DNA from 2 places in the Fictibacillus sp. UD genome. Region 2 is predicted to be linked to the other one. Evidence: riboswitches for the same ligand, from Rfam matches in the RefSeq annotation. Region 2 holds a riboswitch; the other holds the start of a gene.

The links. Region 2 has a riboswitch for S-adenosylmethionine ahead of P8610_RS12260 (sulfite oxidase-like oxidoreductase). Riboswitches for the same ligand answer to the same signal wherever they lie in the genome.
Region 1: it holds a riboswitch for S-adenosylmethionine, as region 2 does, so the genes downstream of both, P8610_RS09705 (methionine ABC transporter ATP-binding protein) here and P8610_RS12260 (sulfite oxidase-like oxidoreductase) in region 2, are expected to answer to the same signal.

What each region holds. Positions count from the first base shown of each region.
Region 1 is NZ_JARUHH010000004.1:319,304-327,067, forward strand. It holds gene P8610_RS09675 (toprim domain-containing protein) at 1-213, shown strand, start outside; gene P8610_RS09680 (PQQ-dependent sugar dehydrogenase) at 216-1,259, shown strand; gene P8610_RS09685 (thioredoxin family protein) at 1,271-1,609, shown strand; gene sigI (RNA polymerase sigma-I factor) at 2,081-2,836, shown strand; gene P8610_RS09695 (anti-sigma-I factor RsgI family protein) at 2,927-4,075, shown strand; gene P8610_RS09700 (hypothetical protein) at 4,196-4,540, shown strand; SAM riboswitch class I at 4,621-4,748, shown strand; gene P8610_RS09705 (methionine ABC transporter ATP-binding protein) at 5,066-6,091, shown strand; gene P8610_RS09710 (methionine ABC transporter permease) at 6,084-6,752, shown strand; gene P8610_RS09715 (MetQ/NlpA family ABC transporter substrate-binding protein) at 6,780-7,598, shown strand.
Region 2 is NZ_JARUHH010000006.1:177,465-185,228, reverse strand. It holds gene P8610_RS12275 (S8 family peptidase) at 1-970, shown strand, start outside; gene P8610_RS12270 (hypothetical protein) at 1,142-1,294, shown strand; gene P8610_RS12265 (hypothetical protein) at 1,327-1,536, shown strand; SAM riboswitch class I at 1,577-1,683, shown strand; gene P8610_RS12260 (sulfite oxidase-like oxidoreductase) at 1,759-2,427, shown strand; gene P8610_RS12255 (hypothetical protein) at 2,460-2,750, opposite strand; gene P8610_RS12250 (hypothetical protein) at 2,918-3,109, shown strand; gene P8610_RS12245 (vWA domain-containing protein) at 3,163-5,094, opposite strand; gene P8610_RS12240 (ATP-binding protein) at 5,160-6,044, opposite strand; gene P8610_RS12235 (HAAS domain-containing protein) at 6,247-7,011, opposite strand; gene P8610_RS12230 (PadR family transcriptional regulator) at 7,008-7,340, opposite strand; gene P8610_RS12225 (YdcF family protein) at 7,673-7,764, opposite strand, start outside.

The DNA of each region.
Region 1 (7,764 bases), on a different contig from region 2:
GCATTAGCAATAGAAGATCGAGATGTTTATATCTTAGTCGACGCTGATGATGCAGGCCACAAATTAAGAAAACAGCTGCAGCGTGAACTGCCGAATGCAGAGCATTTATATATTAATAAAATGTACAGAGAAGTTGCAAAAACACCGCTGATGTATCTTGCAAAAGTATTGGTAGGTGCGCACTTTAATATTCATAAGAATTGTTTAGGATAAGCATGAAAAAAATATCTTTGACCATATTAACGGCTTTCTCGATATTCAGTGGATGCAGTTCTTTAAATAAAGGCGAAGTAAAACCAGATTCACATGAAACGATTGTGAAAAAATTAAATATTCCGTGGCAGATTAACGGCACCCAAAATGAAATGTGGATAAGCGAAAGATCAGGGGGGCTTGTTTCAATAGGGCCAAAGCATAAAAAAACCTCTTATACCCCTGAGTTTTCGTCAGCTTTATCTGATGATGGGGAAGGAGGTTTTCTTGGTTTTGTGTTGGATCCGAATTTTGAAACAAACAAAATAGCCTATGCTTATTACACATATGAGAAAAAGGGAAGATTGTTAAACCGAATCGTTAAAATGAACTTTGAGACAGGAAAATGGATTGAAAATCAAATCCTTCTTGATGACATTCCAGGTGGTTTTACACACAATGGTGGCAGGCTTAAATGGGGACCAGATAAAAAGCTGTATATCACAACAGGTGATAGCGGTGATGAGAACCTTTCACAGAATTTGGACAGCCTTGCAGGTAAGATTTTAAGAATAAACAGCGACGGGACGATTCCTAAAGATAACCCGTTCTATCCATCCCCTGTTTATACATATGGCCATCGAAATCCTCAAGGAATGACTTGGGATGAAGAAGGCACCATGTATGCCGCTGAACATGGATCATCGAACTATGACGAAATAAATAAAATTAGTCCTGGTAAGAACTATGGCTGGCCCGTTATACGTGGAAATGAAAGAAGAGAAGGTATGGAAATTCCATGGATCCACTCTGGCAAAGAAACGTGGGCGCCTTCTGGGATACATTATAAAAAAGGATTCATTTATATAGCATCCTTACGAGGAGAAAGTGTAATGAAAGTTAAGACATCTTCCAAAAAGCAAACCTTAATTGTTACCAATGAAGGACGAATTCGTGATATTCTAGTTGATGGAAATGAAATGTACATTGTAACGAACAATACAGATGGAAGAGGGCAGCCGTCTAAAGATGACGATCGGTTGCTAAAAGTTCCATTAGAAAAATAATGGAGTAATTTATGAATGAAATCACACGAAATAACTGGGATGCCGTTATCGAGCAATCGCTAAGCAAACCTTACTTTCTATATTTAGAAACGCCGCTTTGCGGAACATGTAAAATGGGAAAGAAGATGTTTGAAGTTGCGGTAGAAACCATTCGCGTTCAAAAAGGCGAAAATGTTGCAGTAGGAATAAGTAATATTAATGAAATGCCCGAGCTAGCTTCAAAATATGGCGTAACAAGCGTGCCATGTTTACTAATCCTTTCGAGGGGAATCGTCATTAATCGAATTTATGCGCTCCAATCAGCAGGAAATATTTATCAATCAATGTTGAAAATTGTTGAAAAGGAATAAATAGGTTGAAAAAAATGTGTGAAACACCCCACAATTTTTTTATTTCGTCCTAATTCTATAAAAAAATCACTTTTTCGGGGGTTAAAACCCAAGAAAAAAATGGTAATTTAATGTCGCTGTCACACTTCTTTGTAACAAAAAGGAGTGTGTTTTTTCTTTTATAAAAATAGCGTTAAGCACTATGCAAAAGGGTTTAATGAGTTTTCATGAAAATTATCAGTTTGTTTTGTTTATTCAGTATTTTAACGATAACGTCACAAATGTTACGAGCGTTGTAATATTGTTATAGAACTGTATCCTACAAATGTCAAAAGTCATGGTATAAATGAATAGGAGAGCTTGTTAGCATGTTTGCTCCCGTCTTAATTGTGGTAAATAAGAATGATTTTATTTTTAAAACAAAAACAAACGAATTTTAAATAAACCGAACAAAACAGAAAGCAATTTTTCTAACAGAGGTGATTGATAATCATGGCATCTTTAAACTTAAATGCAGTATTTCCGATTGCAAAAAATAAACTAACTAGCATAGAAGATAAGGTTTTAACGATCCAAGAAAGAAACGATGAGAAACTTAGGAATGAACTTATAGGTGATTACCAACCATTTATTAAGAAAGTAACTTCTAAAGTTTGTTCTCAATATATAGATCGTACAATGGACGAGTTTAGTGTAGGTCTTTTTGCCTTCAATGAAGCAATCGACCAATATCAAGAAGGCCAAGGAAGCCGTTTCTTATCATTTGCTGATATGGTTATTAGACGCAGAGTGATTGATTATATTCGAAAAGAAGTACGCCAGAACAGACTGATCTTCTTACAGCCAGACGAGGAAGATGAAGAAGGACGTTTAGAAGAAAGTTACGCAGAGCAAAAAGCTGCGATGGATCATTTTGAAGGCCAGATTCAAGTTGAAAATCGTGTATATGAAATTGAAGAGTACCAAAAGTTACTAAAAACATTTGGATTAAACTTTAAAGTATTAAGCAAACATTGTCCAAAGCACGTAGATGCACGTGAAAATGCTAAAGAAATTGCACGTTTATTAGCTGAAAACGAAGAACTTGCCGCATTTTTAAAGGAAAAAAAGCAATTGCCAATAAAAGATTTATTAAATATGGTATCCTGTAGTCGTAAAACCATAGAGAGAAATCGAAAGTATATAATAGCAGTATCACTTATATATTTAGGCGATTTTCAAGCGCTGAAATCTTACATTCAGCCATAAGGTGAGGTAAAGATGATTACATGGTAAGAGAGTTTCAGCTTCTCTTACCTGTAATTTATACTGATCCTGCTACATGCGGGAGGGATATCATTGAAAAACGGCAGCGGCATTGTCATTGAAGTTCAGAATAAAAAAGCAACACTTCTCATGAAGGATGGAACATTTGTTTCGGTAAGAGTCCCAGCAGGAAAAAGGCCTCTTATAGGCAATGAGTATCAGGCTTCTTATTTTTCGCAAAGAAAAAGGAGTCTTTTTGTGTTGCCATCCATTTCTTTATCTATAGCAGCACTAGTTGCCTTTCTTTTTTTCTCAGGCTTTATCCCTTATACCAGTAAGCAAGCAGCTGCAGCATATGTCAGTTTTGATATTAATCCAAGCCTAGAAGTTGGCGTGGATGAGGATATGCGTGTCGTGGAAATTGATGCTTTTAATAACGAAGCAGAACATATCATAAAGAAATATGAATTTTCTAAGGATAAGTCCATACCGCTTGAACAATTCGCAGATCAACTGATAAAAGCATATGAATCAGAAGGTTATATGGACGATAATCAATCCATGCTGATCACTTCAGTCTCAGACAGCTCAAGCGATAAAAAGACTAAAAAAGAGCTGGATAAAGCATTGAATACTATTGTAAAAAAAGCTGTTGTTCAATATCCTGTGGCAATCACTGTTACAGAATCGAACGAAGATACTCGTAAAAAAGCAAAGCAGCTTGGAGTATCATCGGGTAAATATACTGCATTCCAAAAAGCAAATGAAAATGGAAGAACATATAAAGAAGAAAAGATCAAAGAAGTTAAGTTTCAAGAACTGAAGGTTAATACAGCTTCTTCAAAAGATATTAAAGTAGTTCCGCATCCTCGTAAGATTAAGTCATCACAGCATGAAATTAAGCAAAAATCTGATAAGCCTGTCTTGGATCAAAAGAAACGAGAGCATGATCATAGCCACCATAACAAGAAAGCACAAAAAGATCTTGTGAAAGCTCAAAAGCCGATCAAAATAAAGGCAGACGAAAAACAAGTTAAAAAAAGTAAGCACAACCATATAAGCATAAATAAAAAGCAAAATGAAAAAAGACCTGAAACAAAAAATGCTGTACCCAAAAACGGATATGAATCGAGAAATGCTGGTAAGCCACAAAAGCAAAATCACAAAAGTGATAACAAACAGCAACACAAACAGCAACACAAACAGCAACAAAAACAGCAAAAAAATGAACATAAGCACTAATTTTGAGTAAACCTGTCGTAATACCAATTACGATTTCTTGCGACTGTCGAAGAGTTTATAAAGGTATGTGAATATTCCTCTCGAATCGGTGAAGTAACAACCAATTCGGGGGGGATTTTTATGTTAGATATTTACTACTTTGAAAGCCAGATTGCCAAAAGCCCATATCTTTCACTTTATAATATTCCTGTGAAACCCAGCTTCAAATTCAAGGATGAAACGACTCTCAAAATAGAATACAGAGAAGGAGTAAGGAATCGGACTGTAACATTTACAGGGAATCCGAAATATCTTTCCTTAATGTTAGAAGGGAAGATGAAGCTAAGTACATTGCTGAGGCAAGAGATGATAGAGTTTCATGGAACACTAAGGCAACGATTAAAATGGGAAGCCATTTTTTACTTAAGTTCGCATTGGGAACAAATCTCCGCAGGTGTTTTAGTTAGAACTGCAAAAAATATTTGACACAAATCGACAAGGATGATAATATTCTTCACAGTGATTCAAAACATGTAACGCTTTAACTTAATAAAGTAACACTTTTTTACTTATCACGAGAGGTGGAGGGACTGGCCCTATGAAACCCGGCAACCGCTAGAACGTATGCATTGCATTCGATCTAGAAAGGTGCCAATTCCTGCAAGACTTTTATTAAGGTCTTGGGAGATGAGGAGAACGTGCATAGAATATTATATGCCTTTCTGCTCATATTGAAGCAGAGAGGCATTTTTTGTTTGGCTATGATTAAATAATATTTGTTTTTAGTAATTTCTTTAAACGACATCATTGCCAAGTTGATTGGAGTGCAAGGTGCGAGACTCCTGCGGGACAAGCGGTCAGGTGAGACACTTAAGAGTGAAACGTTACGAATGTGGCTCACCGCCTTCCCCGCGGAAAGCGAGCACCTGAAAAGGAAATCAACTACCTTCAAAATCAGCTGTGAGAATTCAATAAACAGCTTTATTTTTTATAAGAAATGAGGTAAGAATCTTGATTAATCTACAATCAGTCCGTAAAGTCTTTCAAACCAAAGATGGTGAAGTGAAGGCTGTTGATACGGTGGATTTAAACATAAAACAAGGAGAAATATACGGAATTATCGGTTACAGTGGTGCAGGAAAGAGTACCCTTATTCGTATTCTGAACATGTTAGAACGTCCGACTAGCGGAACCGTTACAATCGGTGGTAAAAACATGTCGGAGCTTTCTTCAAAAAAGTTAAGAGAAGCTAGACAAGAAATCTCGATGATCTTTCAGCATTTCAACCTTCTATGGTCTAGAACGGTAAGAGAAAACATTGCTTTTCCACTTGAAATTGCTGGCTATCCAAAAGAAAAAATCAAACAGCGAGTTGATGAACTGATCGACCTAGTTGGATTGGAAGGACGCGGTGGATCTTATCCATCACAGCTAAGTGGCGGTCAGAAGCAGCGTGTTGGTATTGCTCGTGCACTTGCGAATGAACCAAAAGTTCTTTTATGTGATGAAGCCACTTCAGCACTTGATCCTAAAACGACAGACAGCATTCTGGATCTGCTCGTTGAAATCAACCAGAAGCTCGATTTAACGATTGTTCTTATCACACATGAGATGCACGTAATCAGAAAGATCTGTCATCGTGTAGCGGTAATGGAAAAAGGAAAGGTCGTTGAAGAAGGCGATGTACTGAATGTCTTTAAAAATCCGAAAGAACCCATCACGAAGGATTTTGTGAAACAAGTAACAGAGCCTGAAGAAACCGTTGATACGATCAAACAATTTATTGAAGAGTTCCCAGAAGGACGAATCGTTCAGCTTACATTTATAGGTGGCCGGGCAGGGCAGCCATTAATTACAGAATTAATTCGAAATTACGAAGTGGATGTAAACATTCTGCAAGGTAAAATAACACAAACTCAAAATGGACCTTATGGCACGTTGTTTATCCAGATTAAAGGTTCAGAATCTGCACTATCTCGCGCAATGGAGTTCTTAAATAGTGTGCAGGTTGAAGTAGAGGTGATTCATAATGCTTAGTACATGGTTCCCAAACGTACAATGGGACGTTCTTTTAGAAGCGACGAAAGAAACATTATATATGTCAGCTATTTCAGTCGTGATCACATTCATCCTAGGCTTAGCACTTGGACTGGCCTTATTTTTAACATCTCCTGGAAACTTATGGGGAAATAAATTTTTAAACAGTGTAATAGCGATAATCGTTAACGTATTTCGTTCGATCCCGTTCATTATCTTAATTATTTTATTGATTCCTTTTACACGCTTTATCGTTGGTACAATGCTTGGTGCAGAAGCAGCACTTCCAGCCTTAATTGTAGGAGCAGCCCCATTTTACGCTCGTATGGTTGAGATCGCTTTGAGAGAGATTAATAAAGGGGTCATTGAAGCTGCGAAGTCCATGGGTGCTACAAACACTCAGATTATTTTCAAGGTTTTAATTCCTGAAAGTACACCAGCTCTTGTATCAGGAATTACAGTTACAGCGATCGCACTAGTAAGTTACACGGCAATGGCCGGAGTTGTTGGTGCGGGAGGCTTAGGTAACTTGGCTTACATGGAAGGTTATCAACGAGATAACGCGGATGTAACATTGATTTCCACAGTCCTTATCCTGGTTATCGTATTTGTAATCCAATGGATTGGAGACCGTGTTACAACTGCATTAGACAAGAGATAACGTTTAGACAACAAGGAGGAATTTCACATGAAAAAAGTATTATCAGTCCTATTATTAGCTGTCCTTACAGTAGCGCTTGCTGCTTGCGGGAATAAAACAGAAGGCGGAATTAGCGACGAGAAAATCGTTGTTGGCGCATCTAACGTTCCACACGCTGAAATCCTAGAAGAAGCAAAACCTCTTTTAAAAGAAAAAGGCGTTGAACTTGAAATCAAAACATTCCAAGATTACGTTTTGCCGAATAAGTCATTAGATGAAAAAGAAATTGGTGCTAACTACTTTCAGCACGTTCCTTATTTAGAGTCACAAATGAAAGATCATGGCTATAAGTTCGAAAACGCTGGCGGAATCCACATCGAGCCGATCGGTGTTTACTCGAAAAAATACAAATCATTAGATGAATTGCCAGAAGGCGCAACAATCATCATGTCTAACTCTGTAGCTGATCACGGCCGTATGCTTGCATTGCTTGAAAAAGAAGGTTTGATCAAAGTTAAAGAGGGTGCTGGATACGAAGCACAAGTAAAAGATATTGCTGAAAATCCAAAGAAACTTAAATTTAAAGCTGACGTTGATGCAGGAATGCTGCCAAAAGCATATAAAAATGGTGAAGGCGATGCTGTACTCATCAACACAAACTATGCGATTGATGCTGGCCTCAATCCACAAAAAGATGCCATTGCACTTGAAGGAACTGATTCACCATTCGTAAACATCATCACAGTGCGTGAAGGTGACAAAGATAAGAAATCAGTAAAAGCATTAGTAGAAGTATTACGTTCAAAAGAAATTCAAGCTTTCATCGAAAAGAAATATGAAGGCGCAGTAGTACCGGTAACGGAATAATTGAGAGAGAACTGACTTAAACTTTTTAAGTCAGTTTTTTTTGATTGAAAATGACTTTACAACACTTTTATAGTCCTTCAACTAACTTTATAGGCCTACAATTTTTTTTATAGGCCCTAAAAATTAATTTATGGTCCTTCAAATTTTTTTATAGTCCTTCAAAATC
Region 2 (7,764 bases):
TAAAGTGGTGGATGTGACGAAAGACTTTACCGTTGTAAAAGTCGATGGCAGTGTGGCAGAAGCTGTTAAGAATTTCGAGAACCTTGACTCGGTTGAATACGCTGAGCCAAATGCCACGTTTCATGCAAGTTATGTTCCGAACGATCCTGCATACAAGCAGCAATACGCTCCTCAAAAAGTTAGTGCCGAGCAAGCTTGGGACACAACGCAAAGTGCGTCATCTGTAAAAATCGCCGTGATTGACACAGGCGTTGACTATAACCACCCGGATCTAGCCGGAAAAGTAATTAAGGGTGCTGACTTTGTTGATGATGACAACGACCCGATCGATGAGAACGAACATGGAACTCACGTTGCCGGAATCGCAGCTGCGAACACGAATAACGGTGTTGGTATCGCAGGACTCGCTCCTAAAGCTTCTATTCTAGCTGTTCGCGTGCTGGACGCAGAAGGCAGCGGTTCATTGGATGATGTTGCACAAGGCATCCGTTATGCGGCTGACCAAGGCTCGCAGGTTATTAACTTAAGTCTTGGTGGATCGGTAGGTACGCAGACGCTTCAAGATGCGGTGAACTATGCTTGGAATAAAGGTTCCGTTGTTGTAGCTGCGGCTGGCAACTCTGGTGTAGCCCTTCCTAGCTACCCTGCTTACTATTCGAACGCGATCGCGGTAGCGGCTACTGATCAAAACGATCAAAAAGCTTCGTTCTCTAACTTTGGTACGTGGGTTGATATCGCTGCTCCTGGAGTTGCCATCTATTCGACAACACCAAACAATCAGTATGCGAGTTTCTCAGGTACTTCCATGGCATCACCTGTTGTTGCGGGTGTAGCTGGACTTCTCGCCGCTCAAGGTAAAAATGCTTCACAAATCCGTGCAGCGCTTGAAGATACGGCAGATCCTGTAACAGGCACAGGCACGCTGTTCCAAAACGGCCGTGTTAATGCCGCAAAAGCCGTACAGCAATAATTTGTGAAAAGTTGTTTCATAGCCTCTAGAAGTCTTTTGTATAAGACTTCTAGGGGTTTTTTGTTTAAAATCCTAAAAGAATGTGGTTTTTAAGGTGGTTTGTCCTAATTACTTCTTTGATATGTTGATTGGAGCGGAAGGCTGCGAGACTCCTGCGGGACAGGCGGGCAGGTGAGACACTTAAGAGTGAAACGTCCAAATGTGGCTCACCGCCTGCCCCGCGGAAAGCGAGCAGCCTGGAGCGAAAATCAACACTTCCAAGAGCAACAAAGCTTTGCAAAAACTATCTTGTTTAAAATTCGCTTTTATATGAAAAACTGTTAACAGGAAACGTGTTAAGAGCGGAGGTTGTTCCTATGTTTGGTTTTGGTAAGCAAAAGAAACGAACGTCGCAAGGTTCTGGCAAGAGCGAATCGACTGAGGTTGAAAAAAGACAGAGCGAAAAAGAAGCAGAAGAAAAAATTGTGTACTTTTTCTTGATCAGCACAGCGATTTTCGGAATTGTCGTATTGTATCTTGGAATATCTAAAGAAATGTCATTGATTTTTCATGCCCCTATGTCATAATAGGTGTAACTTTTATAACGTTTCAGCCGATTTATTCGGTCTCTTATTTCGAGCAGGCGGAGGGATTTAGCCCTATGAAGCCCGGCAACCACCTATTTTATAGGCACGGTGCTACATCTAACAGTTTACAAAACTGAAAGATAAGAGGATTGTACGGAATCATTCGTCCTCTTTTTTTAAAAGAGGGCGTTTTTTAGTTTATTAGAGAGGATGATGTGATTTATGGGTCTTAATAAAGCCGATCGCATAAAGAAGATGCGCGTTCCTGAGGTTGATGAAAAACTTGAAGGCAGGTTGCCGCCTGGACAAGTCATGACGGAACGGTTTCCCATTTTGCATGAAGGTGACGTGCCTGTTTATGACATGAAAAAATGGTCGTTATCTGTAGAAGGACTCGTTGGGAAACATGTCGAATTTACTTTTGAAGACATCATGAAGATGCCGCAAACGACAGTCGTACGCGATATTCATTGTGTAACGAGATGGTCACGATTCGACAATGCGTTTGAGGGCGTAAAGTTTACAGACTTTCTGAAGCACTTTAATGTGGATCCGAAAGCGAAGTACGTGATGGTCCACGCGGATTACGATTATACAACGAATGTGCCACTTGAAGATCTGCTGCGTGACGATGTACTGCTCGCACACTCGTTTGAAGGTAAACGGCTGACAGACAAGCACGGTTTCCCGCTTCGTCTTATTGTGCCTCATCTGTATTTCTGGAAAAGTGCAAAGTGGATCCGAAAGTTTGAATTTTTAGCGGAAGATCAGCCTGGTTTTTGGGAGCAGAATGGGTTTCATATGTACGGTGACCCGTTCAAGGAGGAGCGTTTCTCGAGCGACGAGTTTGAGATGCCTGAGGATGAGTGGAAGAAGAAAGAGTATGATTGATTGTTAGGAAAAAAGTAAAGGGAAAAGTAAAGCTACCTTTTCCCCCTTAGCATTTTGATTTCGTTTTTGAGTGCAGTCAACTGATCTTGGATTTCTTTCATCTGCGCTTCTTGTTCTTGCTGATCTTTTTGAGCTTGCGCTTGATCGATGTAGATTTGCTTTAGCGCGATGGCAGCACTAAAAGTTGCCAGGAAATCACCGGCAGTTACTAGCGTTGATGCAAGTAAGGCGAGTTCAGCTGCAAACGTTGCACCGTCCTTATTGTTCGCTAAGTATTCTTCTTCTGCTTCTGCTAAAATGACGTCTACTACACGCTGGTTCAAACCATTCACTCCTCACACCCTGATATCTACCATACAATATGCGTTTGCCCTAGTTCCGGTGCCCGATTTAACTGTTTAGAATGCTGGATTTCGGGTGCTAATTTTTATTTCTTTCTTAATGTAAAGGCATTTTGACCGATATTATCCATATTAGGGGAGGTTTGGCGATGGAACACTGGCTGTCTTTTCGGATTCCGTTTGATATCATTTCAATTTATATTTTGCTGGCTGCTTTTATTATTGTCGGCATATTCTCAAGCCTGCTTCGAACAGCCTTACCAGAGTGGTCTGTCAGGATTTTTAGCTACACGGGGTTTGTTGGCGTGATCTTTGCTTGGCTGAAGCTGCTAGAGTATTAATACATACATAAAAAAACGCCTGGGGTTGTGATGCCCCTGGCGTTTTTGGTGTTTTATAAAGATTTAAAAAGCAATTTACGCAGTACAGGCATGAGGTAGTCCACAAGTTCCGCAGCACTTGGTACAACAACGTTTTGCGGACCGTAAATGTTCTGCATCAGCTTCTCTTCTTCCTCTGTTATTTCTCCGTTTGCTATAAACATGCCGATCGTTTCGATTCCGAGTTTTCGAGTTCGAGTAACCGCTTCGTGCGTATCGAGCACACCGTGCGTTTCGTAATCAAAGGCAGCTGGCTCACCGTCTGAGAAAACGAGCAGAATTTTTTGCTGCTCCAGCCGTTTTGTGAGCTCCTCACCCATTCGCCGGATCGAATAGCCGTCACGATTGTCTTCTTGCGGCTCGAGCTGGATGATGGATGCCCCTGACTGATGAAGTGAATTTCGGTAGGAGATCACCTCATGAAAGTAGTTCGGCTGGTCGTTCGTTGTAGCATCAGCAGCATCTTCCCAAAAACCGACGACAGAATGCGGAATTCTGAGCGCTTTTAGCGTTTCGTGAAAAAGAACGATACCCTTTTGCGTCTCTTCCATCTTGTTGAACATGGACGCTGAACAGTCTACGAGCAACGTGAACGTTGTGTCGAGTTCATGCTGAGATTCTTGTTTCTTTCGGAAAAGTCTTGGGTTCTTGTCGGTTGCTAGTCTTGTAAGCTTCTTCCCAAGTCTTCCAAAATGCAGATCTTCTCTTGGTGCTGTTCGCTTGTGCTCCATCGTTTTTAAGAAGTTTTGTTTGAGCTGCGAGACGAACGGAGCAATTTCTTGGTTGTATTCATCGTATTGCGCAATTTCGTCTGGTGATGCTTGTTTTGCAGGAACAAAGTGTTCGGTTACGTTTTTGTTTACTTCCCCGTATGGAAAATGGTTGACAGAGTCGGAACCAGTTTGGTTGTTGTCGGTTTCGGCTTCGTGTTCGTTTTCGGTGTTGAAGTCGTTATTGTCCGTCGACTGCGCGCTCGTTTGGACCGATCCAAACACCGCATCTCCACTTTCGGCCTCCCTCGCACCTTCTCCTAATAAATCCGTGTTTGTCCCTTGATCGAGATCCATTTGTAAAAATGAATCCTGGGGGTCAGATGTTTCATCGTGCCAGGACGAGTGTGATTCTTTCTCTTGATCGTCTTCATCCTTTTCGGAATCATCATCTTTAGTAATTGTTTTCTTCGTTTTTGTTTCGTTGTTGCGTGTTAGGTCGTCAAAATCCTGTTCGTTTTCTTGAGTTGTATCTGTGTGTTTCGACTGATCGCTGAAACTGCGGTAAGCGGTTTTCATGTCTTTCAGGTCAGTGTATGCTTGTATGATTTCAGCCATTTGGATGATAATTGCAGCAATGTTTTGTGTTGATTGAGCTGTCGTTAGTTTTGTGAGCAGCGGTCGCAGCTCTTGGTAGAGTGCTTGCGTTTCTTGCGGCACCGTCACAAAGCGTTTATTGGCTAAAAGGATGATATGACAAAAAAGCGCGTCGAGTTCACGCTTTTGCTGAATATGTTTTCGGTACTCCCGATTGTAGTGCACCTGGAATGTTTCTTTACGCAGCTTAAACGCATGTATCATCCCCGGCCGGTCATATGTACAGATCTGTTCTAATCGGAAGTCTTCCGCGAATAGAAGGACCTGCTTGAGAAATTCCCGGTGCGGATGGGATTTCAGCTGCTGAAGCGTGTTCCAAATCACGTGGTCATCCGTATGAAATTGCGTTCCGTAGCTGCGCAAATACACGTCCGATTTCCAGCCTTCCAGCTGAATGTCGCGCGGGTATGGGTTCCAGAATTGGCTGACGTGAGTGACGCCGCTTTTTCGTTCAAGGTACGAGTGGTACGAGAACGAAACATCCATTTTATCCACTTTTGAGAGTGAGCGTGAAAGATCGATCAGTTGCATGTGAACAAAAGAATCGATCTTTGTATCCGCAAATATTAGGAATTTCATCTAGGGAAAACCTCCAAAATCGTCGTGGGAAATAAATTGTGTGGGGTCAGACCCCATTTCCCAGCTTACGCAAACAGTGTCGCAGCCACGTTGGAAACGAGGGCGCGTTCGCGGGCATCTTCGAGCTTGTCGGCGATAGCGCGCTGGATGGCGCGCTTCGCCGGCAAGTAGACGGAGAGGTCGGCCGCATCTAGCAGTGCGCGGATGGATGCGGCGTCCTCGGACAGATGGCCGGCTTTCGCCTGACCGATAAGGTCAGATGAAAGCTGGACAAACTTCGAGAGAACGTCTTCGTCTTTTTGCTGAGACTGGTTTTTAAGCATTTCTTTTAATGTATCACCTTGAATATAAGGCACTTCGATCACAACGAAGCGATTTTTTAACGCCTCATTAAGCGGCACCGTTCCGATGTACCCTTCGTTAATTGCAGCGATGACATTGAATCCAGGCTGCGCTTTTACCACTTCACCAGTAAACGGATTTGCAATCGTACGGCGGTAATCGAGCATTCCGTTTAGAATCGGGAGCGTTTCTGGTTTTGCGATGTTGATCTCATCGATGTAGAGAAAGTGTCCGTTCATTGCCGCTTTCGTTACAGGTCCTGGAATGAACTCAATCTCTTGCTTTCCCTCGTTGTAGCTTAATGTTTTGTGGCCGAGAAGAGCTTCAGCGTCTAAGTCAACAGAAGCGTTCACTTGATGAAGCGGCTGTCCGAACACGTTTGAAAGCAGCTCGGCTAGCTTCGTTTTACCCGAACCAGTCGGTCCCTTTAACAGGACATTTTTTCCTAATGCCAGTGCGATCACAGCATCTTCTATAAGTGAAGCGTCAGGCGCTGTGTAGCCGCGCTCACCAATCAATTCTTTATATACATCCGGCAAGTTTTCTAATCGTTTCGTCGCCTCTTTCTGCAGCTTTTCTTTTATTTCAATCGGAATTTGAAGATTCATATCAAAAATCCTTTCTATTTCGATGATCTGTTTCAAGATCACCTTATCTATCAACAGTATTTCCACTAATTAGCTGTGTAAAGCCTTACACAATGTAACATTGTAAGCTTTTTCAGTGCAAGTGGCGTGTTTGATGGTAAACATGCAAGTGCAATTGCATCACAAAAAAAGCTGATCAAAAGGAATCAGCTCTCATTTCAAATCATGAAGTTTCCTTAGATTTTTTCACTGTGAACGCGTAGTAAGTTGCGAACACCACAACCATTATCGATAACGTCATGATTCCCTTCGTTTCTTTTTCAAATGAAGTCATACCAATCAGAAATTCAGGTACAAACAAAATGACAGGTATGACAATCGTAAACCACGTTTTGCTCCATAAAGCGATTCCGATAAAAATTCCAGCTGCAAGTATTGCTGCCACAATATTTCCTGTTGTTCCTAGGTCAATTACTGATGGCGTATTGTATGCTTTGTTTGCCAGCAAAAGTCCTAAAAAGAGAGCGAATGGAAAACTTCCTAACAAGAAAAAAATTACTCCGTTTTTAACTTTAGAAAGCTCTCGGCTAGCTAAGAACTTGAAGGTTTTCATATATAACAGAGTTAGAAGCAAGCATGCCACAGGATATCCGATGACTTGAAGAAGCGAATATTGCACTCCGCCTCTGATGGCATCTCCTAACAGCACATAAGCAAAGACCCCTAGTACGATCACTGGAAAATACGATAACCATTTGAAATCAAACGACATCTCCTCTGATAGCTGCTTCATGTATACTTTTGGCGAGCTTCCGACAATATGCTGAACGGATTTGCCGCGCTTTTCCGCTTCCATCAGATGATCTTCTAATTCTTCTACGATTTCATTAATCTCGTCGTCCTTTTTACCACTTGAGAATAAATAAAGTCTTAAGTTATCTAAAAAATCCTGACTTTCTGCCGTTAACGTATGTTTTGGCGCATTCATTTTTCGCTTCCTTTCTTTTGCAAAATTTGATCCACTGATCGGCTTAACTGACTCCATCTTTCAATAAAAGCCTCTAGCTCTTCTTCACCTTTTTTCGTAAGTGAATAATACTTTCGCCTTGGACCTGCCGTCGATTTCTTTAACGTTGTGGTTACGAGTTCTTCTTTTTGCATCCGAATTAATAGCGGATAGATGGTTCCCTCACTCGTTTGTTGAAAACCGTAAGTCTCCAGCTTTTCAGCTAATTCGTAGCCATACACTTCACCTTCTTGGATAATAGCTAACAGACATCCATCGAGAATCCCTTTTAACATTTGAGTGTTTGACATATAGGTGCACCTCTTTTCACTACCTTGTATTACAAGGGTATTGAACAAAAAAGAATGCCTTGCATGACAAGATATACCAATAGTATATGCAGAACTAACTTGTATTGCAAGGTATTTGTGTAAAATAACTCCAATATTATTTTTCTTTCTTCATAAGCTCTACCACATGAGGTTTCGGATCCCAGCAATTGAACTGGTACTGTGGTTTTGTCTCAAAACCAAGACGTACGCAGTGATAACGCATACCTTGGCTCGTTTTTTCCGGCTTGAAATTTAAACATGTCGCGCAGCAATGATACTTACTTTTATCCATAATCGTTAGCCTCATTCCTTTAACGGTCGGTAAAATAACTCTTTATGATCGCCATATATTCCCGCACGTGCGCTTGAGGAACTGATGAGATTCTGAGCGGTGATCCAAGAC